One region of the Thalassotalea ganghwensis genome, then DNA from elsewhere that is predicted to be linked to it. Evidence: predicted binding sites of a transcription regulator. Region 1 holds the regulator's gene; each other region holds the start of a gene.

Region 1 (7,760 bases):
CGTGAATGTTTGTACAAATTTTTATTCTTTTAGTGTCGTTAATTGTTTTAGTATGGAGTGCCGATAAATTCGTTTATGGTGCGTCGTCATTAGCACGTAATTTAGGTATTGCACCAATGATCATCGGTCTGACAATCGTTGCCATGGGCTCCTCTGCACCTGAGATGATGATCGCCGCAACCGCTTCAATGCAAGACAACCCTAACACCGCTATAGGAAATGCCATTGGCTCTAATATTACTAATATTGCTTTAGTTCTCGGCATCACTGCACTAATGCACCCATTATCCGTATCTTCAATGACGGTAAAACGCGAAATTCCATTAGTATTAGCGATAACTGCACTTGCCTATATTATGCTCTTTGACCATCACTTCAGTTTCACTGAAGGACTAATATTAATGGCTGGATTCGTGCTTTACATTGTTACTTTGCTAGTGATTAGTTTACGTAAAGCCAAGAACAATGAATTAGATGATGCAATGATAATAGAAGCGGAAAGTGAAGTCCCTGAAGCGACAACCACTGGCAAATCAATCATGTGGTTAATCATTGGAATGGCGCTGCTACCTGTAAGTGCAGGCTACCTGGTTGACTCCTCAGTGTTCATCGCCAAAGCATTCGGCATTAGCGACTTAGTGATTGGATTAACCGTTATAGCCATCGGAACGAGTCTTCCTGAACTTGCAGCAAGCATCATGAGTATTATTAAAAAAGAAGACGATTTAGCACTTGGCAACATTATTGGTTCCAACATTTTTAATATTTTAGCGGTGTTATCGCTTGCTGGTCTAATTGCACCTGGCGAAATCGATCAGGATGCGTCATTACGTGATGCGCCTTATATGTTAGGTGTTACCCTGATGTTATTTTTCTTATGTTTTACCCGTCGCTGGGGGAACTTTAGAATTACGCGCCTCAAAGGTTTTGCTTTGGTGTTAACTTTCATTAGCTATCAAGTGCTCTTATTTAGTCAATTAAAGGCTTAATATTATGAACATTAACTTTAAACAACAGGCACTTGAAGTGATCAATATAGAGCAACAAGTGGTTGGTGAACTTGCTGCGTTTATTGATGACAACTTTGCCAGAGCTTGCCAGTCGATGTACGACTGTCAGGGCCGAGTTATTGTTATTGGCATGGGTAAATCAGGCCATGTAGGTGGAAAGATCGCGGCAACATTAGCAAGTACCGGTACTCCAGCATTTTTTGTCCATCCGGGTGAAGCTAGTCATGGTGATTTAGGCATGATCACTAAAGACGACGTGGTATTAACCATTTCAAATTCTGGAGAAACAGGCGAAGTACTAGCGATAATCCCTGTGATAAAGCGCATCGGCGCAACACTTATCAGTATGACAGGTAATCCTGATTCAACATTAGCAACACTTGCCGATAACCATATTTGTATCAAGGTGTCACGCGAAGCTTGTCCGCTTGGTCTCGCACCAACATCAAGTACTACAGCGACTTTAGTAATGGGGGATGCTATTGCGGTTAGTCTGCTCCATGCTCGAGGGTTCACCGCTGATGATTTTGCATTGTCTCATCCAGGCGGTAGTTTAGGTAAGAGATTATTGTTGCGCTTAGCTGATATCATGCATCAAGGTGAACGTTTACCGGTTGTGGGTAGCCAAGCAAAAATCAAAGACGCCTTGGTTGAAATGTCACTTAAAGGGCTGGGAATGACCGCTGTTGTCAATGAACAAGGCGCATTAATAGGCCTGTTTACAGACGGTGATTTACGACGTATTTTGGACGCTAAAATCGACATCCATCAAGATACAATCCAATCAGTGATGACGCGCAATCCTAAAGTCGCGAATAAAGAAATGTTAGCAGCCCAAGCGCTGCAAATTATGGAAGAGAAGAAAATCAATGGCTTAATTGTTGTCGACGAAGACAATGTTCCTATCGGTGCAATGAACATGCACGACTTACTAAAATCAGGAGTATTGTGATGCAAACCTGGTATGGCGATATCGATGAAGATCTGGTGAGAAAATGCAAAAAGATAAAGTTGTTTGTCTGTGATGTTGATGGTGTCTTTTCTGATGGGCGAATTTATTTAGGTAATGACGGCGAAGAGCTCAAAGCATTTCATACTAAAGATGGCTTTGGCATTAAAGCGCTCGGCGCTAACGGAGTAGATGTTGCCGTAATTACGGGTCGTCGTTCAATGATCGTTGAAAAGCGTATGCAAGCATTAAATGTCAAACATATTGTTCAAGGTGAAGAAAACAAACTACCCGCCTTAAAAAATATCATAGAAGGCTTAAACCTTTCACCTGATCAAGTTGCTTATATCGGCGACGACATGCCTGATTATGACTGCATGAAATATGTTGGTCTGGCGATAGCGGTCAATGATGCCCATCCTCAAATTTTGGCTATTTCAGATTATAGAACCACAATTCGGGGGGGCTTTGGAGCGGTTCGAGAGACCTGTGACATTATTATGCAATGTCAAAATACTCTTCAATTGGCTTCTGGTGCTAGTATATGACCCGCACTACCGGACTATTACTCAGTTTTTTCATTGCCGCCTCCTCGATATACTTCTATCTTGAATGGCGACAGGACGCTAACCAAGATCCACAAATTATTAGTGACGATTTAACACCTGATTTTATCGCTGAATCACTTAATAGTAATATTTACAACGCAAAGGGTGAGCTTTCTTATATTATTGATGCTCAACGTATGGAACATTATTCCGAGCTTGCCGTTACCCACTTTGAGTTTCCACAATATACCCTCTATGGCAAAAATAATCCCTCTCCGTGGAAACTTAAAGCCAATGAAGGCACTCTATACAGTAACAACCGAGTCAGGTTAGAAAATCGAGTGACATTATTATCAACGGACGCAGAAAGTTTGATAAACAAAATACATGGACGCTATTTAGAGCTTGATTTAAATACCAATATCATTAGTACTGAGCAAACCATCGTAATTGAAGGAAAAGATTTTACTATGTATGGCTCAGGATTGATCGTAGACTTAAACACTAAACAAATGACGTTGACAGAGCATGTACAAACCATTTTCAAAACGAATCACCCTTAACACACTTTTGCTTATCGGCTCGAGCATTTTCGCTTCCGTTAATGCGGCAGAATTAGATTTAAAGCAAGAGATAAGTATTGATGCCTCTAGGCAAGCAGCAGATTTAAAAAATAAAGTATTTAGTTATATTGATAATGTGGTTATTAGCCAAGGCTCATTGCAAATCAAAGCGGATTTAGTTCAAGTCATTACTGACAACACCACTGGCGAAAAAACGTACTTGGCGAAAGGCAAGCCAGCCACATTTGAGCAAAAGCTTGAAGATGGCACGCCAATCTATTTACAAGCTAACGAAATAAAGTATCAACCTTCAGAAAATATCGTCGTGATTTCAGGTGATGCTGAATTAAGACAGGAAGGTAGTAAAGTCAGCGGCAGTATTATCACCTACAACTTTGTCACTGAACAGGTTAGTGCTGACAGTGAAGCGAATGATCGCGTTAAAACCGTATTACAACCCAAAGAACTTGATAAAAAATAGCCTATGGACAACGCAATTCTCTGTGCAAAAAATTTAGCAAAATCATACAAGGGACGTCGAGTTGTTAAAGACGTTAGCTTGATGGTTAAAGAAGGGCAAATTGTCGGTCTACTTGGCCCTAACGGTGCTGGTAAAACCACCTCATTCTATATGATTGTTGGCTTAGTACCCCACGATGATGGCACAATTGAGCTCAACCAGCATGATATCTCCCTGCTTCCAATGCATGAACGTGCTCGTCAAGGAATTGGGTATCTGCCTCAAGAAGCTTCTATTTTTAGAAAGCTCAGTGTCACTGATAATATTATGGCGATTCTACAAACTCGCAAAGATATTTCCGACATTGAACGTCAAGATAAGCTTGAGCATTTATTAGAAGAGTTTAATATTGGTCATATTAAAGATAATTTAGGGATGAGCTTATCTGGTGGTGAGCGGCGCCGTGTTGAAATTGCTCGGGCGCTAGCTGCAGACCCTAAATTTATCTTGTTAGATGAACCGTTTGCTGGTGTTGACCCAATTTCTGTAGGTGATATAAAAAAAATTATTCTACACTTAAAGCAACGAGGAATTGGTATTTTAATCACAGACCATAATGTACGAGAAACGTTAGATGTTTGTGAACATGCCTATATCGTGAGTCATGGTGAGTTAATTGCGGAAGGAAATTCTCAAGAAATTCTTGCTAATCAGATAGTAAGAGATGTATATCTTGGTGAACAATTTACGTTATAGTATCTATTAACCAGAGTAAAATGAACGTCAATAATAATTATAGGAACCGAAGGAAGTAAATGCGCCCTAGTTTACAGCTCCGTATTGGACAACAATTGACAATGACTCCGCAGTTGCAGCAAGCAATTAAGCTGTTGCAGTTGTCAACATTAGACCTTCAACAAGAAATTCAAGAGGCCTTAGAAAGTAATCCGCTTTTAGAAATTGATGAATCAAATAATAACAATCAAGAGAACGAAAAAGATCACCTAGAAGAAGGTTTTTCAGCGACAAGTTCAGAATCCAAAACTAGCGATGGTAGTGAAGACTCTTCGCCAACCATCGATGAAATTTCAACCACTGAAGCGATGGATAAAACCGATATCCCGGAAGAGCTTAATATCGATACCACATGGGATGAAAGCTTCAGTGCTGGCGTATCAAGCAGTGGTATAGGCAGTGTGAGTGAAGATTACACTTATCAAGGCGAAACCATAGACTCGATTCAAGATCATTTACGCTGGCAAATGGACTTAACCCCTTTTACTGAAACCGATCGCGCCATTGCAACCGCAATAATCGATGCCATTGATGATGCTGGTTATTTAACGGTTAGCGCAGAAGATATTTTAGAGAGTATTGGTATAGATGATGTTGAGCTTGACGAAGTTGAGGCGGTACTAAAACGCATCAATATGTTTGATCCCGTAGGTGTCGGTGCGCGCAGTATAGCCGAATGTTTATTAATTCAATTAAATCAGTTTGACGCACAAACGCCTTGGCTAAAAGAAAGTAAAATAGTCGTTAAAGATTATATCGATTTACTGGGTAATCGTGATTATCGTCAACTAATGCGTAAAACCCGTTTAAAAGAAGATCAACTAAGAGAAGTCATTCGTCTCATTCAATCGCTTGATCCACGACCGGGAGACTCGGTAATAAAAAGTGATGATCAATACGTCATTCCCGATGTATCGGTTGAAAAAAAGAATGGCCGTTGGGTCGTTGAACTTAATCCAGATACCGCACCTAAACTTTCCGTAAATCAACATTATGCTTCTATGGCTCGCTCGATGAAGTCTTCAGCCGACAGTCAATTTATTCGTTCCAATCTGCAAGAAGCAAAGTGGTTTATAAAAAGTTTAGAAAGTCGAAACGAAACTCTTTTAAAAGTGTCTAATTGCATAGTTCAACGACAACAGGGCTTTTTTGAACACGGCCCAGAGGCTATGCGCCCTATGGTTTTAAATGATATCGCTGAAGCGGTCGACATGCATGAATCAACAATTTCTCGTGTAACCACGCAAAAATACATGCATACACCACGCGGTATATTTGAATTAAAATTCTTCTTCTCAAGTCATGTTAGTACTGAAAATGGTGGAGAATGTTCATCAACGGCTATTCGAGCTTTAATTAAAAAGCTGGTCGCTGCTGAATTACCTTCTAAGCCACTCAGTGATAGCAAAATGGCTGAATTATTGGCGGAGCAAGGTATTAATGTCGCACGCAGAACCATTGCAAAATATCGCGAATCATTATCTATCCCTCCGTCAAATCAACGTAAAAGTTTGCTTTAAGTAAACATAACAATAAGGATTTAAGCCCATGCAAATTAATCTTTCTGGTCACCATGTTGAAATTACAGATTCTTTAAGAGATAGCGTTAATACTAAATTCGCAAAACTAGAGCGACATTTTGACCATATCAACAACGTTTATGTGGTACTAACTGTTGAAAAAATTAACCAAATTGCAGAAGCAACCGTCCACTTAAATGGCACCGAAGTGCATGCAAAAGCCGAAAATGGTGATATGTATGCTTCAATTGACAGCTTAGTCGACAAACTTGATCGTCAAATATTAAAATACAAAGGCAAAATTAACCAACATTAACGCTATTAAGTTAGCCGCGTACCCGCATTATGAAGTTACTTGAAATGCTATCGCTGGACTGCACACTATGTGCAGTCCACGCTTCTAGCAAAAAGAAGATTTTAGAACTACTCAGTGAAAAAGCCTCTGAACATCTCAAACAATTTTCCACTTATGATTTATTGGCAAGTTTAATTGCTCGAGAGAAAATGGGCTCAACTGGCATCGGTGGAGGTATCGCAATTCCGCACGGTCGCCTAACAGATACAGAGCAAGCGATCGTTGTCTTAGCAACCAGTGAACAGCCGATTGACTTTGACGCTATTGATAATCGCCCCGTAGACATCTTTGTCGCATTATTTGTTCCCGAACAAGAGTGCCAAGCACATCTAAGTACGCTACAAAGTATTGCTCAACTTTTTAGTGATAAACAATTCTGCAAAGAATTAAGAAAAAGTACAACATCTGAAGAAATGTTTGCACTTATTCAGCAAGCCAGCTAAGTTAGGCAAATAAACCATGTTACTATCGCCCTCAGCTTTTTTATAAGGCATATTCATGAAGTTAACCATCGTAAGTGGTCGCTCCGGCTCAGGTAAAAGTGTCGCGTTAAGAATTCTTGAAGATTTAGGCTATTATTGTGTCGACAACATTCCGGTAAACCTTTTACCTGCTTTAACACATACGGTTATCAACGATTACGAAACCGTTGCAGTCAGTCTCGATGTTCGAAATTTACCTGATGATCCAAACGACGTTTCAGAGATACTTGACTACTTACCAACAACTGTTGAACTCAACATCCTCTATTTAGACGCAGATGACTCTGACCTTATAAAGCGCTTCAGTGAAACCCGTCGTTTACACCCTTTGATTAAGCAAAACATCGCACTTGATCAAGCGTTAAGTTTAGAAAAAAAGTTGTTAGAACCAATTTCTAGTCGTGCTCATTTATATATCAATACCAGTCAACTAACCCCTCATCAGCTTGCAGATCTTATCAGGGAGCGCATTCTTGGCAAAAAGACCGGCAAGATGGTGGTTGTATTTGAGTCATTTGGCTTTAAACATGGTGTACCACAGGATGCTGACTATGTTTTCGATGCGCGATTTTTACCAAACCCATTTTGGGAAAAAGAACTAAAAAGCTATACCGGTTTAGACCAACCCGTGAAAGATTTTTTAGGTGCTCAACCAATCGTGACTAAGTTTATCTGGCAAATTAATAGCTTTTTTATGACTTGGCTACCGCACCTTGAGCGAAATAATCGTAGCTATATTACCATTGCAATTGGTTGCACTGGAGGCAAGCACCGCTCTGTTTATATCGCTGAGCTTCTTGCTAACAATTTAAGAAAAGAGCGCCAAGACGTGCAATCACGACACCGAGATATCGATAAATCATCGACTTAATTTAATAAAGTATCAGTAAAAAGCACATGACACGTTTTGAAAGAGACCTAAAAATCACCAATAAACTTGGCTTACATGCTCGAGCCGCAACCAAACTCGCACAACTTAGTCAAAAATTTAGTGCAACCATTACCGTAGCGCTAGATGACAAAAGCGTTGATGCTAGCAGTATCATGGGCTTAATGTTACTAGCGGGTAGTAAAGGAA
Region 2 (7,760 bases), on a different contig from region 1:
CTTTTTGTTGCATATCATTGAGCTTGATCGACATATCACTCAGTTGCATTACCTCAAAAGTTGTTTTTTCTTCTAGAGCGCCAGCTATCTGACTTAATTTATCGTTAATATCTAATTTTATGTCAGCAAGAGAATTTGCTTGATCAAGCCCTTTGGCCATATCAACAATTTTTTGCTGAAGCTTCTTCGTTAGTGAGTCATGCTTAGCTTTGGCTTCGTCGTTACTATGTATCGTGCTTTGCACGGCTTGTTGAACGGTAGATAAGGTTTCACTTAACGTTGAAAGAAACACTTTTGCAGTAGAGCGTTCTTGAATGAGATCTTTATTGATAATATCAAATACTTCGAGGAAATCTTCGAGCAGATCTTTTTGTGTTATTTCCTGACAAAGGTCAGCACGGATTTTATTTAATGCTGGTTTATACTTCGTTGAGACAACCAAGTTAGAAATAAAAGATGAAAAGCGCTCAATAATGGTTTTATCAATGCCTGATTTTTGCGAGGTTTTACTTGTTTGTTGATTGAGTAAACCACCAATGGGGGCAGCATCTTTTATTTCAATTGCAAATTGATAACATTCAATCAGTTGATTAAGCGCAGGAACATATTGAACAACAGAATCTTTGTGTTCATTACTTTCATTAATTAATTGACGCAATTGTTTTTTAAGGTTGGCTGGTAAACCGCTTATTTTTTGAAGTGTTAAAGCAGCTTGATGGAATTTTTCATGCAAAATTTTGATATTGTTGTCATTCTTTATCGAGTGCTTTTGCAGAAGCTGAGATACTTCTATTACAATATCTTCAATCTCACTCCAATCGTTAAATTGACCTAATTTTTTGCGTAATTGCGCGAGTTTATTATCTAAAACTAAATCTATGCCTTTTGCTGCAAGAGACAGTTTGCTAATTAGCTGGATAAGGGTAGTTGACTGAATTTTTAAATTATTTTCGAGTTCGGATTGCGCCGTCAACGCAGTATCTAACTTTCGCTTTAATGAGATTAACTCTCTGTCTGCTGCAGTCGGTTGACTCATCTAACAACAATTCCTTTGAAAATATTTACAGCATTGTTATGAAAAAAGAAAATTATGAATAAATGCCATAAAGAAAAACAGTATAGGTACTCATAGTATACGCCAGATAAAATAAAATCATTAAAAAATTTACTTACTACAGCGCCGTAATCGCAAATTAAATGTAATAATTATTGACGAAGCGTCCTACAATTTGGCGCTTTCATCTCTTGTGTCGAACGAAATGGATTTATATCTAAGCCACCTCGACGAGTATAACGTGCATATACCGTAAGATTTTTTGGCTGACAATGCTTGCTAATATCGCAGAAAATACGTTCGACGCATTGCTCGTGAAATTCATTGTGTTGACGAAAAGAAACGAGATATTGCAATAAGGCTTCGTGGTTTATTTTTTGCCCGACATAACTAATGTAGATAGAGGCCCAATCCGGTTGATTGGTAATAAGGCAGTTAGACTTTAAAAGATGGCTAACTAATTTTTCTTCGACCATTTCATTATCACTAGCCGTATTTAATAAAGCTGGGTTGAGCTCATAATTATCAACGGTAATATCTAAATCATCCAGTAATTGATAATCGCTCTTAGCAAATAATAACGCAGGACAATCATCGACTGGAAATAAGGTTACCTGCACGGTACTTTTAGTCAGCGCGCTCAAATCATTAATGAGGGTTTCCTTGACGATTTGCCAGGAGTCAAAGGAACTTTGATTAAAACTGTTTAAATAAAGCTTAAACGATTTAGATTCGACAATATTTTCTGACTGACAAGGGAAACGAAATTCTGCCAAAGCAACAACCGGTTTTCCTTTATTATTCAGCCAAGACAATTCGTAACCATACCAAACATCTTCACCGGTAAAAGGCAAACTATTTTCACTAATACTCAACTGTTGGCGGTTTAAACTCCTTGGAACCGCTTGCAACAAAGAGGCATCATACTGATCGCTATACTCAGTTGCTTTTCCTAAGGTCAGGCTTTTTAAAATTGAATCGTTGCTGTATTGGCTCATAACATTTAGCATGCGTAGTAAAAGCGACTATTTTAAAGTATTTTGGTTGGAGATGATATTGTTGAACACGAAATTATCACAGAAGGTTCTTGAATTTTCTGAGCGATATGTCCAAGCGTTTATGGATGAATTTGAACACTTACCTGTTACTGAACATGACAGCGAATGGCCTTCGCCTTGTACCAAGCAACCGTTAAATGAAGATTTAATTACTTGGAAACCTGAAAAGATTGAGGATAGTCTTACCTTCAGCAATATAGAGCAAGCACTAGAATTAGCTATTCACCCTGACATCGTCAGTTATTTTACAACAATATATGGTGATAACATGGCTGCAGTATGCAGCGAAGGACATTTGTCTTTGTTATTTCCATGGAGTCAGCAGGACTTTTTACGACTGCAAGAAAATATTGTTGGTCATATTTTGATGAAAAAAAAGCTTAAACAAGATATTACGGTATTTTTTGCCGTGACTGATCAAGATGAGTATTTTTTATCGATTAATAATCAAGATGGTTCTGTTTGGGTAGAACGCGTTGGTTGCAAACCGCACAAGCGCTTGGCTGATTCTCTAGCACAATTTTTTGATACACTTACCCCTCTAGTTAGCAAAGAATAACTTATTTCTCGTTTAGCTTTTGCTTAAGCTCAGTTACTTCTTTTTCTAAGGCAGTAATTTGAGCTTTCAATGGCTGTAAAGCCCGTTCAATAGCATCATTAATGTCTTGAGTCATGTCGTTATTATTGTTGCTTGCGCTTATATTGGCTAGTTTATTGAGAGGGGAGATAGCTGTCCTTTCTGGTTGATGAGTCCACGTCTTTAATGCCGACACTATGCTTGGTAACGGCACAGGTTGTGATAATTTTGGTTTTATAAGGGCGACAGTTGGCTTTTTACCTTGATTTGCCAGTTGGTTGGCAATGCATAAAATTTCTTCAGAAATAGTCATATTAAAAATAATCGCAAGTGGAATTGACCATATTTTAGCGAAAAAAGTTACCGCTGTCGTTATTAATTTTAGTGTGATAGTGGTTATTTTTATAAAAAACAGCATGTTACAATGTTGGCTCATTGTTTGCTGAATGTCTGCCATAACAACATATTAATGAAACCAAAGGAATATTTTATGAAAAAGTCATTGATTGCATTAGGTTTAATCTTACCATTAACCGTTTCTTTAACCGGCTGTGTTATTGCTGTAGATGGTGACGGTGATGCTCGTGTGATGAGTTCTGATTTTGATGATAGAGAGTATGATAACCGCAAGGCAATTGCCAAAACACCATTACAGTCAAGTATTGTTGATGTAAAAGCAAAGCTAGGCATTGCTGATTTTACAGAGTCTTATACTCATGATGATAAAACAGTACAAGTACTTTATTATCGCACGCATCGCGTTCATAAAGATGGCCTAACGACAAAAGATGAATGTACTTATCTTAAGTTTGTTGATGGCAGCTTAGTCTCTACCGGTAATGGTGCAGATTTCGAAAGGTATAATAACTAATCGATTAGAAACCAATTTATTTTAAGGCATTAAAAATTCAGTTTTTAATGCCTTTTTACTTTTAGGCTTTGAACTGATGCGTCTGGGTAGTGAGATATCTTACGATTAGTTTTATTAGCATCATAATCCATTTGCTAATTGATGTAATCAAATCGCAGTGAGTGTTTAAAATTTGATCTTATTTTAATTTACCTGCTATGGTAGCGAGATAATAATAAATAATCTTATCAGGGTTACAACAGTATGAATGAACAGTTAGAACAGCAAACGGAAGTTGAAATCAGGGCTGCTTATTTGGTTGCAGAAGACTTAAAAGTGGCGGCATCACTATTGTATCAAGCGTATCATGATGATCCTGTTTTTCTGGAGATATTTAACGGTGATAGCGCTGATTATGAGCAAAGATTAAGAACCTCGATAAGGGAAGAGTTAAGTGCATTCTGGCAAGCAAAGCAACCTATTGTGGGGTTGTATTTGGGAGAAACCATGGTTGGTGTGGCCTGTTTGAATAAACCTGATGAAGGGGTTGGCTCTGGGCGTTTTTGGCATTGGCGTTTAAAGATGCTGCTCGGTGCTGGGTACTTTGGCACCAAGCAAATGATTGAAAAAGAAGATATCGTTCTCGCTTCAGTACCTATGAAAAAGTTTCATATGCTCTCTTTTATTGCAATACACCCTTTACATCAACATCATGGCTTTGGACATTACCTAATGGCAGCTGTGAATACATTACTTAACGATCACCCTGACAGCGAAGGTGTAGCAGTGTATGCAACGACATCAAAGTATCAAGAGTTTTTTACTGATGTCGGCTACGAATTAATTAAGCAGGTGACCGTAGGGAAAGTTTCAGGATCATTGATGGTTCATTACCGAGAATAACGTCATTTTGGCCTCAGCCCCAAGACCTTAACAAAAGGGACGATGGCTATTTTAATACTAGCATTGCCAGTATCAAGAATAGCCAATTGCAGAAAAAATAAACCTAGGTTATTAGCCCCTAGACACGATGATTTGTTTTATCGTTAACTACAACGTACTGGAAGATAACGATACATATTGCCGCAAGGGCTCCATATAAATGGGCATCGATCGCTACATTAGCACCTATCAGGGCCTCGATATCACTGCTCGCTCCATAAAATTGTTCATGGACTAATTTTACTACCACACCCAACAGAAGAAGATAACCCGTTTTTTCTTGTGCTTTTATATCTTCAATAGCACCGAGAATAAATAAGCCATGCAAAATGCCGGAAAGTCCTACATAGGTATCCATTGTCGGAGAGCTGATATACAGGCCAAAGCTCGTACCTAAAGCAAGGACGAACAGCACAATTATGTATGATAATAGTGTAAAGTATTGGCCGTGAAGTGACCAAAGTAATACAACCGCAACGATATTCAATAATAAGTGGAATTCGTTGGTATGGAGCAAATGTCCAGTGATAATCCGCCAAATTTGGCCTTGCTCAACTGCAAAGGATTGGTAGGCCAATGACGATTCGATATTAAAGTTCAAAAACGATAACACAATACTTAAAGCGATTAATGTCAAAGGGCCTAATAAGTGTATTGGCTGAGTTGGTAGAGAAGAGAATTTGAACATAGCAAGTGATAAACCCTAGAATTTTATTCGTAATACCTACTGAAAATAACGTCTGAACAACGTAAAATAGCGTTATCGGTTACTTCATTGAGTCAAGGTTGATGGCAAGAGCTTATTGTACATCTTGTTTACGTCCCACGGTTACATGTATTTGCCAATTTATGGTGACAATTGATAATCAAACGACGTTGATTGTATTACAACATCCAAGCGAAGTGAAAAATCACAAAGCTACGGTTCCTATGCTAAGCGGTTCATTGAATAATGTACATGTTTTCGTTGGTGAAGATTTTTCATCAAGAGACGATGTGAAGTCTTTGCTAGACAAGTTTAGTTGGCCAGTATTATTGTATCCATCAGATAGCAACTGTGTGGTATTTGATGATGTTAATGATACTAAGGTTATTATTGAAGCGAACAAGAAACCTGATTGCTTAATTGTTTTAGATGGTACGTGGCGTAAAGCTTATAAAATATATCAACTAACACATTTTCTGCACGAAATAACGCACTTTGCTTTATCTGAGCAATTTCCGTGTCGTTACTCGATTAGAAAAACTGATAAAAAAGGCGCGCTATCTACGTTAGAGGCGAGCTGTTTTATGCTGTCAATAGTAGAACAAAATGCCAAGCGCTATCAGCCGCTATTGGACAAGTTTTTAGCGTTTAATGACTACCAACAAAAATTCGTAAAATCACAACCACACAAGAATAATGGATAAGCCATGTTATTAATAAGTAGAGTGTTTAGTATTTTATTGGCATTAACAGCATTTACACTTGATGCAAAGCAAGAAATAAGAGAGCCGGAAGCGACTACGGCAATCGATAATAAGTCGGCAGTTACAGCGTCTAACTACATGGTGGTCGCTGCTAACCCTTATGCGAGTCAGGCTGGTAAAGATATATTGGCCAAAGGGGGGAGTGCTGTTGATGCCGCGATAGCCGTTCAACTTGTGCTAACACTTGTCGAGCCTCAGTCTTCAGGCATAGGTGGTGGTAGCTTTATGCTGTATTGGGATAAACAAACTAAGCAGTTGCAAACTTACGATGGCCGCGAGACTGCCCCGAAAAAAGTGAATGACCAGCTTTTTGTTGGTGCTAATGGTCAGACTGTTTCTTGGATAGACGCAGTCGTTGGTGGGCGTTCAGTAGGTGTTCCTGGTGTATTAAGTGCAATGAAATTAGCCCATGATGAACACGGTAAGTTACCTTGGGAGTCGTTATTTGGCAAGGCAATAGAACTTGCAGAACAAGGCTTTATTGTATCACCTCGGTTAGAAAAATTGTTGGCAATGAATATCAATCCTGGGGTAAAAAAATTAAGTGAGATAAAGCAATATTTTTATCCTGATGGCCATCAAGTTAAAGCGGGTGATCGCCTAAAGAACCCTAAATTGGCAAAGGTGTTGAGAAGTCTTGCAAAAGAGGGAATTACACCGTTTTATCAAGGGTGGATCGCCGACAGTATAGTCAAAGCCGTGCAACAGGCTGACATAGCGCCAGGCTTGCTGACTAAAAGTGATTTGGCTTCATATAAGCCAGTAAAACGTGAACCGGTTTGTGGGGGGTATAAGCAATACGAAATTTGTGGCATGGGACCGCCAAGCTCTGGTGGCGTAGCTGTGATACAAATCTTAGGAATGTTAGAACCTTTTAAACTTGAACAACGTCGGTTTAATGATATCAATACCATTCATTTATTTACCCAGAGTTCGAAGTTAGCCTTTGCAGATCGAAATCATTACATAGCTGATAGTGATTTTGCCGATGTTCCTGTGTCATCTTTGCTTGATAAGCAATACCTTAAACGTCGTGCTGCGCAGATACCTTTGAAAAAAGATTTGGGGCTTGCTAAAGCCGGTCAGTTTGATGAGCTCATAACGTATGCGGCTGACGATAGCTATGAGCTACCGTCAACCAGTCATATTTCGATAGTCGACAAAGATGGAAACGCTGTTTCAATGACGACGAGTATTGAAATGGGCTTTGGCTCAACAGTGATGGTTGAGGGCTTTATTTTAAATAATCAGTTAACTGATTTTTCATTATCACCAGAGCGCAATGGTAAGCTTGTCGCCAACCGCGTCGAACCTAAAAAGCGACCTCGCAGTTCAATGGCACCCATGATGGTATTTAATCCAGACGGCAGTTTACGTTTGGTCGTTGGTTCTCCAGGTGGTAGTCGAATCATCAATTATGTTGCACAAACATTATTAGCCGTTATTGATTGGAATATGGATATTCAAACGGCGATCAATTTACCTAAGGTAACCAACCGCAATAAGGTGACAACGATAGAGCAAGGAAGTTGGTTAGAAACCCTCGCTTCAGGGCTTAAACGCATGGGGCATAACGTTGTTATACGTGACCTTAACAGTGGTTTACATGGTATTGAGGTAACATCCAATGGTCTTATCGGCGGTGCTGACCCTCGCAGAGAAGGGGTTGCTATGGGACAATAGTGCATGTGTAATTATTCATGATTAATGTTGGATTATTTCAATTTTTAATATAATTGATTTCATAATATTCCAATTGATGTTTTATTAACATATGTGTTACAAACAGTTGGCGAATCATAAGCACAA
Region 3 (7,760 bases), on a different contig from region 1:
ACGATGAAAAAGGTCTTCTCGAAATTCCCCTGCTTTTACTCTATCTTCAAGGTTTTGATGAGTTGCAGCGATGATTCGTACGTCAACTTGGATCGGTGAATGTCCGCCAACCCGATAAAACTGACCATCGGCTAGAACTCGAAGCAATCTGGTTTGGATATCAAGCGGCATATCACCAATTTCATCAAGAAAAAGTGTACCGTTATGCGCTTGTTCAAATCTACCATGACGTACGGAATTAGCGCCGGTAAATGCTCCCTTCTCATGGCCAAATAACTCAGATTCGATTAAGTCTTTAGGAATAGCAGCCATATTCAATGGTATAAACGGGGCCTTTGCTCTAGGGCTATGCATATGAAGTGCATGGGCAACCAATTCTTTACCCGTACCAGATTCTCCATTTATTAGAACACTGATACTTGAGCGTGATAATCTGCCAATCGCACGAAAAACTTCCTGCATTGCAGGAGCTTCGCCAATGATACCAACAGAAGATTCCTTGGTTGAATTTTGTTTTGCTTTAGCACTGTTTTCTCGAGCATGAGTTAGCGCTCTTTTGGTTAGCGCTAGCGCTTCATCAATATCAAATGGCTTCGGTAAATACTCAAATGCACCGCCTTGGTAGGCATTTACAGCGCTGTCTAGATCAGAATGCGCTGTCATTATAATTACGGGAATATGAGGGTACTGTTGATTGATACTCGATAATAATGTCATGCCATCGACGTTAGGCATTCTAATATCCGATATAATGATCTCAGGTTGTTCATGTTCTAATGCGATAAGCATGTTTTCAGCACTATCAAATGTTGCACATGAGATATTTGCTTTAGAAAGGGCTTTTTCCAATACCCATCTGATCGAACTATCATCGTCTACTACCCAAACTTGTTCTGTATTCATAAGGCTTTCTCGTCATTATTAATCGGTAATAAAATCGTAAACTCCGTATGGCCCGGTTCACTAGAACAATAGAGCTTGCCATTGTGTTGATTTATTAAGGTTTGAGATATCGATAAACCAAGTCCTGTGCCATTAGAGCGACCAGAAACCATTGGGTAGAATAACGTATCTTTAAGGTTATCTGGCACGCCTGGTCCGTTGTCTATAACACTAATTTGAGCACAAAGTTTTATTCTTTTACCATTAATAGTCTTATTGCTTGCAGCGCGAGTTTTTAAAATAATTTGACCAGAACCGCCAAGCACTTGCGCTGCATTGTTTACAATGTTGAGTAAGGCTTGTTGTAGTTTTTCTTCATCAAAAATCAGACTGGGAATTGAAGGGTCGTAATCTCGTATGATATTAATATCGTTATCATGATTTAGATTGACAAGTTGGTAGATCTTTTCCAAAACAAAATGAATATTTTGCTTGGACATATTAGGCAATTGATTGGGGCCTAAAAGGCGGTCAACTAAATTTCTCAAGCGATCCGCTTGCTCGATGATGAGTGCAGTATATTCTTGTTGCTCTTCGGTTAGTTCATTATTTAATAGCTGAGCTGCACCTCTAAGACCTCCTAAGGGGTTTTTTATTTCATGCGCTAAGCCACGAATAAGATCCCGTGCTGATTCCCATTGTTGATGTTGAAAAGCTTCGGTACTTATTTGCTTTTGCTGATCAATTTGCTTTAGCTCTATTAATATATGCGGTTTGCTATCAAATTCAACTGAAGAAGCGGTTAGTTCAACAGTGATAAAATAATCGATAAAGAGCTCTAACACCACATCGCTATCGCTAAACTCCTGACCAGAGGTTAATAACTGTTGAAGGCGCTCTATTCTTATTGGGGAATTTAATATGACGTCATTCAACGGCTGAGCGTATAGCTTGTTAAAGCTTCGAACAAATAATGCTTCAGCTGCAGGGTTGGCATACTGTATGGTTAACTGTTGATCAAGTACAATGACAGCTGTGACTAACTGGCTTGGAATTTTTTGTTGATATTCTAAGCGTTTCAATCTGGCTGTTGCATTTGAATTCGTCATATAACCTCTCTGCACCAATATGGTGCACCGCAAAGTACAGTGTAGTATGAACCGGTGTTTAAATCACCTACTTTGTTTAGTTTGCTTTATTTACTGATGCTCGGTGCATATAAAATGTGATTGTCTCCGACGATGCAATTACCTTGCCTTTATCGTCAATTAAATCCATTTTTATTTGATGTTCACCACGATCAACATTGCGCAGCACGAACATTGAATGTGTTTGAGGTTTTTCGTAGGGTTGGCCGTCAAGATGTAAGACAATTGAAAGACCACGTTTGAAGATAGGTTTAATACGCCCGGACACAAAGACTGAGCCGGTATTATCTCGTATCGTATCGTTATTCGCTGGTTGAGTTATTTCTACTTCGTAGGTTTCTTCAACTTCTTGCGGATTGATGTCAAGGACAGAGGTATCTATGGATGAGTTTGCCGTATTAGGATCAGCTACTTCAACCTCTTCAGCGCCAGGTTTAGGGCTATCTGAATAAACTAGAACACCATCAGCGTTGCGCCATACATAGATCTTTGTAGAGCCAGCTAAAGCGTCTACACAGAACAATGTGACTAAAAATGCGCAAATGTATGTGGTGAATTTAGCCAAGTACCTGATCCTAAAACTTGATGTAGTACTAATCTATCTAAAAAAGACTATTTTAGCCACAAAAAAGCTCACATAAAGTGAGCTTTTTTAATAGATTAGCGCTTAAATCATTATACGCTGTAGTACATATCGAACTCTACAGGGTGAGTTGTCATGTTTAACCTTTCAACTTCAGCACGTTTTATTTCGATGTATGCATCGATCATGTCAGCATCCATAACACCGCCAGCCATCAAGAACTCTTTATCTGCTTCAAGTGCATTTAATGCTTCTTCAAGTGAAGCGGCAACTTGAGGAATTGCCATTGCTTCTTCCGCTGGTAAGTCATATAAGTCTTTATCCATAGCGTCGCCAGGGTGGATCTTATTTTTGATACCATCTAGGCCTGCCATTAGCATTGCTGAGAAAGCTAAGTAAGGGTTTGCTGTTGGATCAGGGAAGCGTACTTCGATACGTGTAGCTTTTGGCGTAGGTACAATTGGAATTCGGATTGATGCACTGCGGTTACGAGCAGAATACGCTAACATTACTGGTGCTTCAAAACCTGGAACTAAACGCTTGTATGAGTTAGTTGATGCATTGGTAAAAGCATTTAACGCTTTAGCATGCTTGATGATACCACCGATGTAGTAAAGTGCAGTTTCAGATAGTCCGCCGTACTTATCGCCAGAGAATAAGTTTACGCCATCTTTTGCTAAAGATTGGTGACAGTGCATACCAGTACCATTATCGCCGACTAGAGGCTTAGGCATGAAGGTAGCAGTTTTACCATAAGCATGAGCGACGTTATGAACTACATATTTATAAATTTGTACTTCGTCAGCTTTCTTAACCATTGTATTGAAGCGACAAGCGATTTCGTTTTGACCTGCGGTAGCAACTTCGTGATGATGTGCTTCAACAACTAAGCCCATTTCTTCCATTACCAAACACATTGCCGAACGTAAGTCTTGTGATGAATCAACTGGTGCTACTGGAAAGTAACCGCCTTTTACGCCAGGGCGGTGTCCGGTATTACCATCTTCATATTCTGTACCTGAGTTCCATTTAGCTTCTTTATCATCGATTTTATAAAAAGAGCCGCTCATATCGGTATGGAAACGAACATCATCAAATAAGAAGAACTCTGGCTCTGGACCAAATAACACAGTATCAGCGATACCAGTAGAGCGCATATATTCTTCAGCTCTGTGCGCCACAGAGCGAGGATCGCGGCTATAGCCTTGCATCGTTGAAGGCTCTAAAATATCACAACGGATGTTTAGCGTAACTTCTTCTGTAAATGGGTCTAACACTGCGGTAGATGCGTCCGGCATTAACACCATATCTGATTCGTTAATTCCTTTCCAACCTGCAATAGATGAACCGTCGAACATTTTTCCTTCTTCGAAAAAATCTTCATTGATTTGATGATGAGGCAAAGAAACGTGTTGTTCTTTACCTTTAGAGTCTGTAAAACGTAAGTCAACGAACTTTACATCGTTTTCTTTAATTAAATCTAATACAGCTTGTGACATGATGTCTCTCCACTTGGGTTAAATCTTAAACCGGGTATAAAGTATTACCCGCTTATTAGCTAAAACTGTGCCAACAGTTTAATCGCGGTAAACTGCGGCTTTGCACAACATCAAAGATATTAGTTTGCACCAAAATAAAACATATGCGGATCATTTTGGTGCAAAAATACTTCAATGACAAAAATTTGGGCATTTCTGCTCTAATGCCTAACAAGCATAGCACTAAAATGTCACTATATTTGTTTAGCATACTCCTGTATAATTCGCGCCCAATTATAGCCCTATGAGCAAAAGCCCGTGTTAGATAAATTACGTAATATCGCCATTATTGCCCACGTTGACCATGGTAAAACTACCCTAGTTGATAAATTGTTAGCCCAATCAGGTACGCTTGATGCAAGAACTGATCTCGAAGAACGAGTGATGGATTCTAACGATATCGAAAAAGAACGTGGTATTACAATATTGGCAAAAAACACTGCGATTAACTGGAACGAATATCGTGTAAATATTGTGGACACTCCTGGTCACGCTGACTTTGGTGGAGAAGTTGAACGCGTTATGTCAATGGTTGATTCAGTGCTTTTGATTGTTGATGCACAAGAAGGTCCAATGCCTCAAACGCGTTTTGTAACGCAAAAAGCTTTTGCTCAAGGTTTAAAGCCCATTGTTGTTATCAATAAGATCGATAAGCCAGGCGCTCGTCCTGAATGGGTAATGGACCAAGTTTTTGATTTATTTGATAACTTAGGTGCTACTGATGAACAGCTAGATTTCCAAGTCGTTTACGCTTCAGCGATTAATGGTTGGGCATCATTGGAAGAAGGCGAAGTCGGAACCGATATGACACCACTTTTTCAAACGATCGTTGATCAAGTGCCAGCGCCAGATGCAGACCCTGATGGTGCATTTCAAATGCAGATCTCTCAATTAGACTACAGCTCATACCTTGGTGTTATCGGTGTCGGGCGTATTACTCGTGGTTCTGTTAAACCTAACCAACAAGTAACGGTTCAGACTGCGGCAGGAAAAATTCACAACGGTAAAGTTGGCAAAGTGTTTGGCTATCTAGGTTTAGAACGTCATGAAACTGATAAAGCTGAAGCTGGCGATATTATTGCCATTACTGGGTTAGGTGAATTAAAGATTTCCGACACTATTTGCTGCCCTAGTGAAGTTGCTCCACTACCTCCGCTTTCTGTTGATGAACCAACGGTAACCATGACCTTTCAAGTAAACACCTCTCCGTTTGCAGGTAAAGAAGGTAAGTTTGTTACATCAAGAAATATTAAAGATCGTTTGGATAAAGAATTAGTTCATAACGTAGCATTGCGTGTTGAGCAACTTGATGACCCTGATAAGTTTAAAGTATCAGGTCGTGGTGAATTACATTTAGGCATCTTAATCGAAAATATGCGCCGTGAAGGTTATGAATTAGCGGTATCACGTCCAGAAGTCATTATGCGTGAAGTTGATGGTCAAATTGAAGAGCCTTATGAAACGGTAACCATTGATGTTGAAGAACAACATCAAGGTTCAATCATGGAAAAAATGGGTTTAAGAAAAGCCGAGCTTACCGACATGGCACCAGATGGTAAGGGACGTATTCGTATGGACTTTATTATGCCAAGTCGTGGCTTAATAGGTTTTCAAACCGAGTTTATGACATTGACATCTGGCTCAGGCCTTATTTATCACACCTTCTTGCAATATGGTCCTCATAAAGGTGGTGAGATTGGGCAGCGCTTAAATGGTGTCATGATCGCCAATGCTACAGGTAAAGCATTAACCAATGCGTTGTTTAACTTGCAAGAACGTGGTCGCCTAATGATTGGTCATGGCGTTGAAGTATATGAAGGTATGGTTATTGGTATCCATAGTCGTGATAACGATTTAACGGTAAATGCGCTTAAAGGCAAGCAGTTAACCAACGTTCGTGCATCAGGAACTGATGAAGCACAAGTGTTAACGCCACCAGTACTGATGACACTGGAACAAGCTTTAGAGTTTATTGATGACGATGAACTTGTTGAGGTGACGCCGGAGAATATTCGTATTCGTAAGAAATGGTTAAAAGAGTCTGATAGGAAACGTGAAAGCCGCAGTGCTAAAAAATAACCTTGATTAAAAGCACAGGTAAAGCCGTATTCGTGTATAGCGAATACGGTTTTTTTATGCAATTTAAAATTGCATAAGTCCATCTACCACATTTTTTTGTAAGACATGTCTTAACTATTTGTCAGTGAAAAACAATTAATATTCACCTGTGTTCTAAGTAGACCCCTTCAATCTATTGTTTTTTAAAAGCTTTTACTTCACCTTTCGTTTGTGGTGATTTAGCCTTCAATATTTAGTTGCATTGATTAACTAGCACTTTTTAGGACAATTGCTAGACTTTGTTGTGCTGACACTTGTGTTTAGTGCGAGGCGTGATAGTGTTTAACGATAGGGCGTAGATGATGGAACAATTGAAAGTAAAGCGCTTAAATGATTTATTCGAAAAAATGATGTCGAATAAAGCCAGTAATGGCGAGCAAAAGGAATTGAGCCAATTATATCAAGAATATATTGATGATGGGCGAGACTTAACGCCACGCGTTAACCGTCAACGTAATGTGCGAAAAGTAGCGCTCAACTAAAAAGCGCCTGAACATTAAAAGGAATAAAGATGTCACCTGAACAATTAGCAAAACTTAGACAGCTAAGCGAGTTATTTGAACAAGGAAGTGCAGGACCTGAGCAAATTAAAGAGTTGTCAGAGCTACTCGCTGTGATCAATCACCTTCACGACGAATCCCCTCATTTTGAAACAGCGGTAAACTTTACTAAATTATAGATTGATAAGTACTTTTTAAGCTTTTGTCATCACAAGTAACTCAGAGAGATATCTTGACTTTAACGATAATGTTATGGTGTTTTACTCGCTCAAATCTGGAAAACGTCATCGCAACTGTGCGCAACGTTAGCTAAATAATTACGCACATATTGATTTTTATTACAAGTCTTACGACTCTTTAAGGGTGTCAATAAACGATTGCGAGCGATTAATAGCGCTGTTCATTTCTTTGATTAAAACGTCTATATCTCTCTTGATAGAGTGATACTCTCCTTTAATCGCCCCAATTGCTTGAGCATTCAAATTGTGCTTTAGAAAAAGCATATTATCTTTTAATGCTGTGAGAACTGGGGGCATTTTACTCTCAGCTTTACGCAACGCTTTAATGACCGTTTGATAATTTATCTGCGTCTCACGAAGTTTACTTTGACTTTGACGTTTTAAGGTTGCACTTGCGTATTGCTCAATTTCACTTTGCCATTCATCGAACAGTGCTTGGGCTACATCCTCTATGGCGTCGATTCGATTAGAGACATCATTTGCCGCTTTTTCACTGGCTTCATAGTGTGACTTACTGAGCTGATAATGCTGCTCGAGCTCGCCTCCATCAAAAGCGATCAGTTCAGAGAGTTGCTCTAATGCGCTAACAAATTCTTGTTTGGCTTCTTCTTGTGCCTCAGACGCTTCTTCAACGCGATCAACTAATATTTCACGTTTATGAACACCAACTTTTTCCATTGCCGCATAATATGCACTCGAACACCCTGCCAACCATAAGGCAAATAAGGTAACGACTGTTTTTTGGAGCATCG
Region 4 (7,760 bases), on a different contig from region 1:
TAGCATCAGCTCTTATCGCCTTTAATAAATCAATCCCTTGCATTCCTGGCATGTTCCAATCAGTCACGACAAAGTCAAAATCACCACCTTGAAGCATTGGTAAAGCAGTACTACCATCGTCAGCCTCTGAGATATTGGTAAAACCTAAGTCACGCAACAAATTTTTCACGATACGTCTCATTGTTGAAAAATCATCAACAACAAGTACTTTCATATTTTTATCCAAGGCACCCTCCGGGGATATAGTTCTTAATTCTATAATATATTGTAATCAACTTTGCCAAGATTGCATACGTGCTTTTAAGCGATGTAATGCTTGACTGTGAATTTGGCTAACCCTTGACTCGCTAACATCAAGAACTTGTCCTATTTCACGCAAGTTCAACTCTTCATCATAATACAATGACAGTACTAAAGCTTCTCGTTCGGGTAAAGTAGAAATACATTCACTTAGCGATTTTTTAAAGACAACCTGTTCAATGTTTTGATATGGATCATGATTATTATCATCCTCTAACTGAACTATCGCATCTTCACTTACACCAAGGTCTTCGATTCCTATAATTTTACCCGTACTAACTTCATTAAGAATATGATGGTACTCATTTAGCGAAATATCAAGTTTTTCAGCAACTTCAATATCAGTAACATCTCTACCAAGCTCTGCCTCTAATGCTTTTATTGCTTCACTGACCATACGACTATTTTTATGGACCGAGCGGGGAGTCCAATCACCACGGCGTATTTCGTCAAGCATGGCACCACGAATGCGAATACCGGCAAAGGTTTCGAAACTTGCCCCTTTGCTATGATCAAAATTATTGGCAGCTTCTAAAAGTCCGATCATGCCTGATTGGATTAAGTCATCCACGATAACACTTGAAGGAAGGCGAGCCAGCAGATGATAAGCAATGCGTTTGACCAAAACCGTATGTTGCTCAATTAAGCTCGTTTTATTGATGTGTTCGCTGTAAGCATTGTTTTTGACCACGTTCGCCCACCACCTATTAACGGATTAATTCTCTAGCAACTGCTCAATGAAAAACTCTAAGTGCCCAGAAGCTTGATGTGGAATCGGCCATTTTGCCACTTTACTGGCCAATAATTTAAATGCTTTTGAGGCCGGTGAATCAGGAAACGCTTCAACAATCGCTTGCTGCTTGCGTACTGACTTTCGAATATTATCGTCATATGGGATCACACCAACCAACTCCAGTGCGACATCAAGAAATCGCTCACTTACTGTCGATAACTTGCCAAACAGCTGTTGCCCTTCTTTTGGGCTTCTTACCATATTAGCAACCACTTTAAACTTGAATATATCGTGGTCTCGGCTTAATAATTTCATTAACGCATAACAATCGGTAATTGATGTTGGTTCATCACAAACTACTAATAAAACATCTTGTGCTGCTCGTGCGAAACTCAACACCATATCTGAAATGCCTGCTGCAGTATCAACGATTAAGACATCAAATTCGGTTTTCATATCACTGAAGGCTCGAATCAACCCTGCATGTTCAGAATGGGTTAAATCAACCATCGATTGAGTACCTGACGTTGCGGGAATAATTTTTATTCCCGCTGGGCCTTCAATAATAATATCGTCTAATTCACACTCACCCGATAACACATGTGATAAGTTACGCTGAACTCTTAAGCCTAACATGACATCACAATTGGCTAGCCCTAAATCGGCATCCAAAACCAATACGCGTTTACCTAATTGCGCTAGTGCAATTGATGTATTAAGCGAAACATTGGTTTTACCAACGCCTCCTTTTCCCCCTGAAACCGCAATGACTTTAACTTGATTATTATGTTTTACAGAACCTTGATTAGCATCTTGCATTTTTCGTAAGCCACTCGCTTGGTCTATCATCTAAATTTTTTCTCTTGTTATCAGTATTACACAATTGCTGCAGAAGTCATTGACATTGGACGTGAAATGTGTCGGCTATGATATTTTTCAGCCATTCGTTCTGCAAGAGTAACCAACTTTTCAGCATTTGCAACTTTAATATCTTCTGGCACACGCTGACCGTCTGTAAGATAACCGATAGGTAAGTTATTTTGAATAGCTGTATCGATAATTTCGCCAACACTTAAACTCTCGTCGAGTTTAGTAAAGATGCAGCCTGCAAGTGGTATTTTCTTAAAACGTTGAACATTTTCTTGCATGACTCGTTGTTGTGCATTGGCAGCCAACACTAAGTAATTACGAATATTCACTCGAGAGTTGCCGACTAAAGTCGCTAGGTGCTCCGCCAAACGCATATCTCTCTGCCCCATGCCGGCAGTATCTATTAACACGAGTTTTTTATTTGAAAATTCATGAAGTAAACCATCAAGTGCATTGCTATCTTTGGCCATTTTCACCTGACAACCGATAATTTTTCCATACGTGGACAACTGCTCAAATCCACCAATTCGATAACTATCCGTAGAAATCATTACCACGTTATCGCTACCGTGAATTTGTGCAAAGCGTGCTGCTAACTTAGCAATCGTCGTTGTTTTACCAACCCCCGTAGGACCGACTAAAGCAACCACGCCACCACGATGAATAATATCATTACTGGTAGTGTTTAATTGTTGTGTTAATAATTTTTTGGCGTGCTGCCAAGCCTGATCTTCATTAACCGAGTGAGGAATAAAGCGTGCAACCTGCTCAGCAAATTGTTCAGTGATACCTATCGACATAAGGCGATTAACCAACACCGCTTTTAGTGGATCTTTTTGCGCCATATCTTGCCACATGAGCCCAGACACTTGATGTTCAAGCAATTGACGAATACTGTGCATTTCTTGACGCATTTGTTCTAAATCATCGTTTTTAACTGTATTGGCGTTATTCGCCGCAGCCGCCCGATGCTCTTCAGGTGCTTTAGTTAATATTTCAGCCGTTTGTGAATTTATCGCAGTGTCATGCTGAGCATTGCGCTCTAACCTATCGGTGAAGCTTTTCAATTGACGTTCTAAATCACTTTCATTTGACTTGCGCTCTTGTGGCTTGTCTTGCTGAGCTTGACGCTTTAACAAAGCTGCTAGGCTATCAGCAGGTGGCTGTGAGGACGCAGTTACTTTTGAGGCAGAGCTTAATGAAACTACGTCGCTTGAAAGCTCATCAAGTTCTTGTGAAGAACGATTACTGGTGACTTCTCGAGAGCGCTGCGGCGTAGCTTGTTCGTTGTTACTTTCTGCTGATTGCAAGTAATCTACAGCAGCCATTAACTCAACACCATCAGCAGTTTTTTTATTCGACATGATCACCGCGTCTGGCCCTAACTCTTCTTTAATTTCGAGTAATGCGGTTCTCATATCCTTGGCGACAAAACGTTTAATTTTCATAGAAAAACTCCTACACAGCCCTTACTGCTGAACAACACCTTTATTGACCAATTGAGCTAACAATCTTAATTTGCTTATCATCCGGAATTTCTTGATAAGAAATCACTCGAAGTCCCGGAATGGTATATTTAACAAACTTGGCCATGACTGATCTTAACATTCCAGAAGTTAATAGAATTGGAGTTTCACCCGCCATTTCTTGCTGTTGCGCACCCTCAGTTAATGATTGCTGGATACGTTCTGCAAGACCTGGCTCAATCCCCGCGCCATCATCTCCTGCCATCTGCATTGACTGATGCAACATCTGTTCCAGTTCTGGCGACAATGTTATGACAGGTACTTCAAGCTCAGGTCCAACAAGCTCTTGAATAATAAACTTGCGTAATGTGATCCGCACTGCCGCAGTTAATACTTCGGGATCTTGACTCTTTGGACCGTACTCAACTAAAGTCTGAACAATACTGCGCATGTCTCTAACTGGAACCCCCTCATTCATCAAGTTCTGTAGTACTTTCACGACAGTTCCGAGTGTCAAGACATCAGGAATTAAGCCTTCAACCAATTTCGGATAATGTTTCGCCAATTTATCCAGTAAGTTTTGTACCTCTTCATGACCGAGCAATTGTGAGGCATTATTGGTTAATACTTGGCTTAGATGAGTTGCAAGGACAGTCGCTGAATCAACAACAGTGTAGCCAAGCGATTGAGCTTGCTCTCTTTGATTTTGGGTGATCCACACCGCATCTAAGCCAAATGCCGGGTCTTTGGTTTCAACGCCATCAAGTTTGCCATACACTTGACCTGGATTAATCGCCAAATCATGATCATGACGTATTTCTGCTTGACCAATAGTCACCCCCATCAATGAAATCTGATAGCTATTGGGATCAAGATCTAGGTTATCTCGAATGTGCACCGCAGGTACGAGAAAACCAAACTCTTGCGACAGCTTCTTACGAACCCCTTTAATTCGATTTAATAATTCACCGCCTTGCCCTTTATCGACTAATGGGATCAAGCGATAGCCGATTTCTAAACCAATAATATCGACATGGTTAACATCTTCCCAACCTAAATCTTTTACTTCAGATTCTTGTTGCTCAGTTTCTACTTTTTCAGCTTGTTGCTGTTCAATCAGCTGCTGTGCCTTGTTCAATTTATGTTTGCTGCTCCAATAAGCACCACCTGCAATGATAGCAGCGAACATTAAGAACGCTAAATTTGGCATACCAGGGACAATCCCCATGACAAACATCACACCAGCAGCAATATATAACGATTTTTCTTGCCCGAGCTGATTTGAGACTTGCTGTCCCATGTCCTGAGTGGTATTTTGACGGGTAACAACAATGGCGGTACCAACAGATAAAAGCAATGCTGGAATTTGGGCAACCAAACCGTCACCAATAGTTAATAATGTATAGATTTCAACCGCACTATCAAAGGTTAAGTCGTGCTGCACCATGCCGATAACAAGCCCACCAACAATATTGATAAATAAAATCAATATACCCGCTATCGCATCACCTTTAACAAACTTACTAGCACCATCCATTGAACCATAAAAGTCGGCTTCTGAGGTGACTTCGACACGACGTTCACGAGCCTGTTCTGCGGTAATAAAACCTGCATTAAGGTCCGCATCAATCGCCATTTGTTTACCAGGCATAGCATCCAAGGTAAAGCGTGCTGTTACTTCTGAAATACGGCCTGCACCTTTGGTGATAACAACAAAGTTGATAATGATGAGGATCAAAAACACCACTAAACCAACAGCATAATTACCACCAATAACCACAGACCCAAAAGCTTCGATCACTCTTCCTGCTGCATCAGGACCTTCATGCCCTTCTAACAACACTACCCGAGTACTGGCGACGTTAAGCGCTAACCGTAAAATAGTGGCGATTAAGAGCACCGCGGGGAACGAACCAAAATCTAAAGGTTTTAGGGTGTAGACGGTGATTAACAATACCACCAAAGACAAAGCAATATTGAACGAGAAGAGAATATCCAATAAAAAAGCAGGCAAGGGTAAAATCACCATACCAAGCGCTGCCATTACCAATAATGGCGTGCCTACCCCTGACAGGTAACTAAACTTTTTTTGCTTTAGCTGATTAAAACGAGCGGCTAGTTGCATTACTACATCACGTTAGTTTTTTGACACATATCCGTCAAAAGCAATATCCAGACCAACACGAGCAACTCAGTAACTTACGTACGCTAACAGGAAAATAAAACAGCCAAAACTTGGCCGTTTAGCAAAGTAGTAGTCGCGTTAGCAAAAACTTAATAGCGAAATGTTTCAGGAATAGGAAGATTGCCCGATAATGCCTTGGGTCGTTTTCCTTTACCTTTTTTGTGCTCATTAAGTTGAAAAACAAATGCTAAGACTTGCGCAACCGCAGCAAATAACTCTTCAGGAATTTCATCGTCTACTTCCGTGGTGTAATAGAGAGAGCGAGCAAGTGCCGGCGAGGCAATAATTTCAACGCCATGCTCTTTAGCAATGGTGCGAATATGAATGGCCATCTGGTCAATGCCCTTAGCAATAACGACAGGAGCGCCAGTGCCATCGGTATCATATTTTAAAGCAACCGAAAAATGGGTTGGATTGGTAATAACAACATCAGAATTTGGCACTTCTGACATCATCCTACGCTGCGACATTTCATATTGGGTGCGTCGTATACGGCCCTTTATTTCTGGGCTACCCTCAGTGTTTTTGTTCTCGTCTTTGACTTCTTGCTTGGTCATCATTAACTGCTTAGTGTGATTCCATTTTTGGTATGGCGCATCAATGATGACAATAATAATTAATGAGCACGCCAAAACAAGAAACATCCAAAGCAGCATTTCAACAGAGTGGGAAAAATTATTCGGTATCGCTTCTATACTTAATGCCAAAATTTCAGCAAATAAATTATCCAATAGAAGGTAAGCCACGATACAAACAACGAAAAACTTTAAAATGGATTTGAGCAACTCCACCCAAGCTTGGGTACCAAACATTCGTTTAAAACCTGCTAAAGGTGAGAGTTTACTCGCTTTGGGCTGCATCGCTTCCCAAGAAAAATTCAATCCACCAAGTAAGGTATTGCCAATAAATGCAGCAATCATAATAATGACAAAAATCCATAAGATAGGTACTAACAATGATGACAAGCTATCACTAACCACTTGATAAAGCGCATGAATATCCATCGCCTCTCGCCGGCTAACGCTAAACAAGCGTTTCATTACACCAGCTAAGCCTTCCACTAAGCGACTCCCCACGAGCATCAGCGCTACAGCACTACCAACTAATACAAATAATGTACCTAAGTCTTTTGAACGAGCAATTTGTCCTTTCTTACGTGCATCTGCGAGCTTTTTCGCGGTCGGTTGTTCGGTTTTTTCACCACTGTCTTTTTCAGCCATTATGACCTCTGACAATCAATCAAGTAACAGCTTAAGTCTAACGCTCTTTGCCATTGAGATTCAAAGTGAATAAAAAAGTTATCCAATGTCAGCCACATAATAATCAAACCCGAACACATGGTGATCGGGAAGCCTATCGCAAAGATATTAAGTTGAGGCGCTGCGCGAGTCATAATTCCAAAAGAGAAGTTAATCAACAGCATTGCGGTGAGGGGAGCCATTGCCAATGATAGTGCGGTTGCAAACATCCAACTGCCCCATTCAACAAGATGAAGAAACTTCACTGTTTCAAAACTTTCGAGCGGTATTGGTAGCGTGACGAAACTTGCGACGACAAAATTTAGATACGCTAGATGACCATCAAGCCCCCAAAACAATAATGTGGTTAAAATCAAGAAAAATTGTCCTACGGCTGGCACACTCATGCCACTGCCAGGATCAACTAAAGAGGCAAATCCTAAACCTGACTGCATCGCGATAATTTGACCGGCTAGCGTAAAGGTGTTCACTACCATAATGGTGACAAAGCCAATCATCACACCTATCAAAGTTTGTTCTGCCACGAGCAAAACCGTCTCAAATGAAAAAAGCTCAGCAACTTGTACAGGGGGAATAGCAGGCATAATAGCAAAGGTTATTGCTACACATAAAAACAGCTTGATCCTCATTGGAATGGTTTGAGAACCGAGCCCCATCATTGCCATAATTAGGGCGGAAACTCGTGCAAATGGCAACAAAAAGTCAGCCAGATATTGTAGAATAACTGACTCGGTAAATTCCATTAACTCACCACTGAAGGAATACTGTCAATGAGCCGAATGGTATAGTCCATTAACTTTTGTACTAGCCAGTGTCCCCCAACAATTAACGCCAACAAGGTGACAATTAAACGAGGTAAAAAACTTAAGGTTTGCTCATTGATCGAGGTAGCCGCCTGAAACACCGCGACAATTAAGCCGATGATAAGACTCGGCACGATGATAGTA

The links. Region 1 encodes sigma-54, which starts transcription at its own class of promoters, with help from an activator protein. Its sites were predicted from a motif close to GTTGGCACGNNNNTNGNNT; they were not measured.
Region 2: a site for sigma-54 is predicted at 3,116-3,134, ahead of ACSLUH_RS12605 (DUF3192 domain-containing protein). Genes of this name have one in related genera too.
Region 3: a site for sigma-54 is predicted at 4,169-4,187, ahead of glnA (glutamate--ammonia ligase). Genes of this name have one in related genera too.
Region 4: a site for sigma-54 is predicted at 5,533-5,551, ahead of flhA (flagellar biosynthesis protein FlhA). Genes of this name have one in related genera too.

The regions. Positions count from the first base shown of each region.
Region 1 covers NZ_JBQRUM010000030.1:8,385-16,144, forward strand. Annotated here, with positions in the region: gene ACSLUH_RS18700 (calcium/sodium antiporter) at 6-989, shown strand; gene ACSLUH_RS18705 (KpsF/GutQ family sugar-phosphate isomerase) at 991-1,962, shown strand; gene kdsC (3-deoxy-manno-octulosonate-8-phosphatase KdsC) at 1,959-2,507, shown strand; gene lptC (LPS export ABC transporter periplasmic protein LptC) at 2,504-3,070, shown strand; gene lptA (lipopolysaccharide transport periplasmic protein LptA) at 3,036-3,551, shown strand; gene lptB (LPS export ABC transporter ATP-binding protein) at 3,555-4,286, shown strand; gene ACSLUH_RS18730 (RNA polymerase factor sigma-54) at 4,346-5,845, shown strand; gene hpf (ribosome hibernation promoting factor) at 5,874-6,161, shown strand; gene ptsN (PTS IIA-like nitrogen regulatory protein PtsN) at 6,191-6,643, shown strand; gene rapZ (RNase adapter RapZ) at 6,699-7,553, shown strand; gene ACSLUH_RS18750 (HPr family phosphocarrier protein) at 7,580-7,760, shown strand, end outside.
Region 2 covers NZ_JBQRUM010000011.1:108,084-115,843, forward strand. Annotated here, with positions in the region: gene ACSLUH_RS12585 (GGDEF domain-containing protein) at 1-1,036, opposite strand, end outside; gene queF (NADPH-dependent 7-cyano-7-deazaguanine reductase QueF) at 1,207-2,052, opposite strand; gene syd (SecY-interacting protein) at 2,105-2,671, shown strand; gene ACSLUH_RS12600 (hypothetical protein) at 2,673-3,002, opposite strand; gene ACSLUH_RS12605 (DUF3192 domain-containing protein) at 3,180-3,560, shown strand; gene ACSLUH_RS12610 (GNAT family N-acetyltransferase) at 3,804-4,442, shown strand; gene rrtA (rhombosortase) at 4,561-5,169, opposite strand; gene ACSLUH_RS12620 (tRNA-uridine aminocarboxypropyltransferase) at 5,271-5,891, shown strand; gene ggt (gamma-glutamyltransferase) at 5,895-7,634, shown strand.
Region 3 covers NZ_JBQRUM010000025.1:18,103-25,862, reverse strand. Annotated here, with positions in the region: gene glnG (nitrogen regulation protein NR(I)) at 1-903, opposite strand, end outside; gene glnL (nitrogen regulation protein NR(II)) at 900-1,991, opposite strand; gene ACSLUH_RS18160 (DUF4124 domain-containing protein) at 2,068-2,595, opposite strand; gene glnA (glutamate--ammonia ligase) at 2,706-4,112, opposite strand; gene typA (translational GTPase TypA) at 4,410-6,230, shown strand; gene ACSLUH_RS18145 (hypothetical protein) at 6,569-6,751, shown strand; gene ACSLUH_RS18140 (hypothetical protein) at 6,781-6,948, shown strand; gene ACSLUH_RS18135 (DUF2959 domain-containing protein) at 7,117-7,760, opposite strand, start outside.
Region 4 covers NZ_JBQRUM010000001.1:282,367-290,126, reverse strand. Annotated here, with positions in the region: gene cheY (chemotaxis response regulator CheY) at 1-226, opposite strand, end outside; gene ACSLUH_RS01275 (RNA polymerase sigma factor FliA) at 272-991, opposite strand; gene ACSLUH_RS01270 (MinD/ParA family ATP-binding protein) at 1,016-1,882, opposite strand; gene flhF (flagellar biosynthesis GTPase FlhF) at 1,909-3,351, opposite strand; gene flhA (flagellar biosynthesis protein FlhA) at 3,392-5,494, opposite strand; gene flhB (flagellar biosynthesis protein FlhB) at 5,644-6,774, opposite strand; gene fliR (flagellar biosynthetic protein FliR) at 6,774-7,556, opposite strand; gene fliQ (flagellar biosynthesis protein FliQ) at 7,556-7,760, opposite strand, start outside.